One region of the Listeria marthii genome, then DNA from elsewhere that is predicted to be linked to it. Evidence: riboswitches for the same ligand, from Rfam matches in the RefSeq annotation. Region 1 holds a riboswitch; the other holds the start of a gene.
What was found. Region 1 has a riboswitch for thiamine pyrophosphate ahead of thiT (energy-coupled thiamine transporter ThiT). Riboswitches for the same ligand answer to the same signal wherever they lie in the genome.
Positions count from the first base shown of each region.

Region 2: it holds a riboswitch for thiamine pyrophosphate, as region 1 does, so the genes downstream of both, tenA (thiaminase II) here and thiT (energy-coupled thiamine transporter ThiT) in region 1, are expected to answer to the same signal.

Region 1 is NZ_JAASWB010000003.1:275,652-278,051, forward strand. It holds gene HCJ55_RS06725 (ABC-F family ATP-binding cassette domain-containing protein) at 1-564, opposite strand, end outside; gene HCJ55_RS06730 (MmcQ/YjbR family DNA-binding protein) at 704-1,087, shown strand; TPP riboswitch at 1,157-1,267, shown strand; gene thiT (energy-coupled thiamine transporter ThiT) at 1,335-1,895, shown strand; gene HCJ55_RS06740 (betaine/proline/choline family ABC transporter ATP-binding protein) at 2,187-2,400, shown strand, end outside.
Region 2 is NZ_JAASWB010000005.1:101,339-103,738, reverse strand. It holds gene thiM (hydroxyethylthiazole kinase) at 1-469, opposite strand, end outside; gene tenA (thiaminase II) at 462-1,136, opposite strand; TPP riboswitch at 1,223-1,328, opposite strand; gene HCJ55_RS10585 (ChbG/HpnK family deacetylase) at 1,359-2,144, opposite strand; gene HCJ55_RS10580 (M48 family metalloprotease) at 2,166-2,400, opposite strand, start outside.

The DNA.
Region 1 (2,400 bases):
GATGTCCAGGTGATTGGTAGGCTCATCCAGAAGTAAGATATCTGGTTTACCGAATAAAGCTTGCGCAAGAAGCACTTTCACTTTTTCTCCACCAGTTAAATCTTTCATAAGTTTTCCGTGTAAGTCAGTAGGGATACCTAAGCCGTTTAATAAAACAGCAGCCTCAGATTCCGCTTCCCAACCATTTAATTCAGCAAATTCGCCTTCAAGTTCCGCAGCACGGATACCATCTGCATCGCTGAAATCTTCTTTCATGTAAATGGCATTTTTTTCGTCCATAATTTTGTATAGACGTTCATGTCCCATAATAACAGTGTTAAGAACAAGTTCATTATCATACTGGAAATGATCTTGGCGAAGGACAGCTAGACGCTCACCTGAACCAATATGCACATTACCACTTTGTGAATCAAGCTCGCCAGAAAGCACTTTTAGGAACGTTGATTTACCAGCACCGTTTGCGCCAATAAGACCGTAACAGTTACCTGGCAAAAATTTAATCGAAACATCTTCAAATAGCTTTTTATCGCCGTAGCGTAAGCCAACATTATTTACAGTTAACATTTTCTTCCTCCAATACTAAGTTACTTCTTCTTGAAATCAGAAAAAGCACAATTACTTCTATTTTAACATGGTTAGTGAAGCAAAGAAAGCATACACACATAAATAAATGTTATAATATGAAAATAAGGAGGAGAGCTGGATGGATTACGAGCAAACTTTACAAGAAAAAGTCGCGCTTTGTCTTACTTTACAAGCTGCCAAAGAAACTTTTCCGTTTGATAAAAAAACGCATGCCTTAACGGTTGGTGGTAAAATATTCGCACTGATACATTTATACCACGGGGATTTATATGTCAGCGTTAAATGTCAGCCTGAAAGAATTGATTTGTTGCGCGATGAATATTTGAGCATAAAACCAGGCTATCATTTAAATAAAAAGCATTGGATTACGCTTGTTATTAATGAAAAATACGATGTGGAAGCTGAAACTGAATTTGCGTTAATTCAAAATAGTTATCAGCTTATTTTTGATAAATTGCCGAAAAAAGCGCAAAATACTGTGAAATTTTCTGCAAATGACTAAAGAAAAGAAAAAATTCTTTACAAAAAAGAAGTGCATGCTATAATAATTGTTGTACGATAATTTCATAGACGTTACCACAGGGGGGGCTTCTTAGCTGAGATTGAGTCCACGTGTTTTTGGATTCTGACCCTTTGAACCTGTTCGTTAATACGAGCGTAGGGATTGTGGCGATTGCATTTCTAACCATAGAAACTGCTTTCTTCTGGGGTACGTTTTTGACCAAAAAGAAGAGGGGAGTTTATTTTTTATGCAAAACAAACGATTAATCATTTTACTTGAGTGTGCTATCTTTGCCGCAGTGGCGATGGTACTAAGTTTTATCCCGCTGGACATCGGCTCTAGTTTCTCGATTTCACTGGGAATGATTCCTATGTATGTGATTGCGATCCGCCGCGGTTTTTGGGCTGCTGGATTCGCTGGACTACTGTGGGGGTTACTACATTTTCTCACTGGGAAAGCCTATATTTTAATGCCGTCACAAGCATTTATTGAGTACATTTTAGCTTTCAGTTTTGTTGCGTTTAGTGGCGTATTCAGTAAGCAAGTTCGAAGCAATTTAGCTGCTAATCAACTTAAAAAGGCAATCCAATGGGCGTGGGGAACCATGATTATTGGTGGCGTTGCTAAATATTTTTGGCATTATGTTGCTGGCGTGTTATTCTGGGGGGCTTATGCTTTTCAAGGTTGGGGCGCTCAGCTGTTTTCGATTGTCATGAATGGGGCTAGCTGCTTGGCTACGGTCATTGTTGCTGGTATCGTCATCTCGATATTACTAAAAACCTCACCCAAATTATTCTTACCAAAATAACCACAAGGTCCGAGAGCATTTGCTTTTGGGCCTTTTTAAGTGTGTTATAATTAAATAAATACTATATTGCAGCTTATTACAATGCTCATTTTCACGATTAAAGTTTAGCATCGATGTCACACGTGCCACAAGTACGAAATCATCTTGTCTAGGAACTTCCGTTTGAATGTAACACTGTCTTTAAGCTGTTTTTTTTGTATTTAAAAAGTTTAAATCAGTACTCTTTAGGGAAAATATTTATCGATTGCCAATTTTTTGGTAGTGGTAAAGAAAAAATGGAGGTGTATAAGCGTGTTAAAATTTGAACACGTAACGAAGACTTATAAAGGGGGCAAAAAAGCTGTTAATGATCTAACTCTTAGCATCGATAAAGGAGAATTTGTTTGTTTTATCGGTCCAAGTGGTTGTGGAAAGACGACAACAATGAAGATGATTAACCGGCTTATTGAACCTACAGAAGGTAAAATATTTATTAATGACAAAGACATCATGGCGGAAGATCCTG
Region 2 (2,400 bases), on a different contig from region 1:
ATTCGTTCGCCACTTTTTCAGCAATAGTCAGCACATCCGCCGACCCAACGCCCGCATCCACGCCTTTCGCTTCCCAAGCTTCTCCAGCAATCGCCGCCAGTTCCCCCGCATTTCCACGAATCGCCGCAAACTGAATTTCTGCCAACAATTCTTGCACCACTTTACGACGATATGAAGTCGCACCAACACCGACCGGATCAAGCACAACCGGAGTTCCCGCAACATTTGCCGCACGCCCAGCAATTTTCATCGCTTCCACCAGCTCACCGTCCAGCGTACCGATATTAATCACAAGCACATCCGCCATTTTCGCCAGTTCGGCCATTTCTTCTTTCGCAGAGGCCATAATCGGTGATGCTCCAATCGCTAGCAACCCATTAGCGGAATCATTCGCAACCACGATATTCGTAATATTATGCACCAACGGCCCTTTTTCTTGCACCTTTTCCAACGTCATAAAATCAAACATAATTCACACTCCCACGCCAATTTTGTTTTTTATAAGCCATCTCAAAAAACGCCCATTCCATTTCCACACTAATTTGAAAAGCCTGTTTCATCAGGGCAAGTTCCCGCGCATCCGCCACGCTCGCCGCCTGTTCCACCAACCACTTCTGCTGCAACACCACTTTTTGATAATTTTCATCCACATAACTATCCAACAACTCTTGATAAAATGGCTCCGAACTCCGCGCCCCTTCGTACTTTTTCCCCATATCCGCATAAAGCGCATAACACGGCAAAAGCGCCGCAATCGTCACCCCAAAACTACCAAAATCCGCCATCCGATAAAGATGAGAAGTATAATTATAAGCAGTCGGCGCCGGTTTTCGCTCGGAAAAATCTCGCTCCGTTAGTCCAACCCGCGGATAAAACTGTTCGCGCATCAACAACTCCGACTGCCGAAGTCTCTCCTGTACTTGCCGCATCTCCCCAACAAGTTCCGCCGTCCCCGCCTGCGTCACACTTTTCTCAATCACCTTCTCAAAATGCGACAAATAATAATCATCCTGCAACAGATAAAAATGAAACGCCTCCTTCTCAAGCGTCCCATCCGCCAAACTCCTCACAAACGGATGCCGCAACGTTTCTTGCCATAAATCCCCAACTTCTTCCTGAAAACCGTGAACAAACACTCAAACTCCTCCTTTTGCACAATAAAAAAAGCGCCCACTGTCTCTTAGCATAAGCAAAGAAACAGCAGCCGCGATAAATTTTCCGGTCACTTTCACATTCACTTCCCTACGCTTGCACTAACAAACAGGTTCAAAGGGTCAGAAAGCATTACCTTCCAATCTCAGCCAGAATCGGCCCCCCCAGTTTTTCTTATTAAGTTGCGTTTATCATAACATAGAGTTTTAACGCTGTAAATCCCCAAAAGAAATGAGCTCAAACCCATTTTCACGAAGCCAATCCCGCACTCGAACGTCACAAATCGTCGCAAGTTCTCGGCACCGCATCAACGTGTAGGAGGAATTATCCAACACAAATTGATCCAAAAATCCAACATCAAAATGCATCTCTGCGATTTCGTTTGGTGCCAGTTTTAGTAATCCAAAATCATCATTAAGGAAGTTCTCAACCGAAACACCGCCATTTGTGTATGGAAGCGCGCCTGATTCCAGCAGTTTAGTGATTGGCAAATAACCTTCCTGATTTGGCCATTTTTTATCACCGCTGTATTTTAAAGTGGTGTGAATCCCGAACTCGCGCGCGATATCAAAGAAAGCTTGGTCAACCGTTTCATCACCGATTGAGTGGCAGTCGATGTGCTCTGGGTAGTGACCAGTTAGCGCTTTGAACCGTTCCATTTGAGCGATGGTTTCCGTGCGCACATCTTCGTATTGGAATTTCAGTTCTGGGTTAGACCGGTAGTATTTAGAACGATGGAATTCCCCGTTTTCGTCGACAAGTGACGGGATTTCCGCCGGGTCCGCGCACGGTTTTCCGAGTAGGAAGTTTGTGTGTTGACCGATGAATAGGTCTGGGTGATCTTTTGCGAGAGCGATTGCGTGCTCGGCAGTTTCCAGGTTCGGCATGAGTAAAGTGGATGTGGTGATGCCGGTTTTGTAGCTTTCGATGATGCCGTGGTTGATGGCTTTGGATAGACCAAAATCGTCTGCGTCGATGATTAGTTTTGGCATGGGGAACCTCCTTAATAGATATTACTGGTCAATTAATTTTGCATAATTTTGATACTCAACTTCACTTATGGAGTCTGAAATCCCTATAAACTTTTCTATATTTTGTATCCGATATGACGTATATGGATGTGTCGATGCCAAGAAAGCTAGCAAACCTTTCCTCACATCTCCATCCGCCTTTTCAAGCATATAAAAAAAACTCAAAAGTTCTTCACCGTAGCCAGCCTTTGCGGCGACTTCATCCGCTCTATATTCA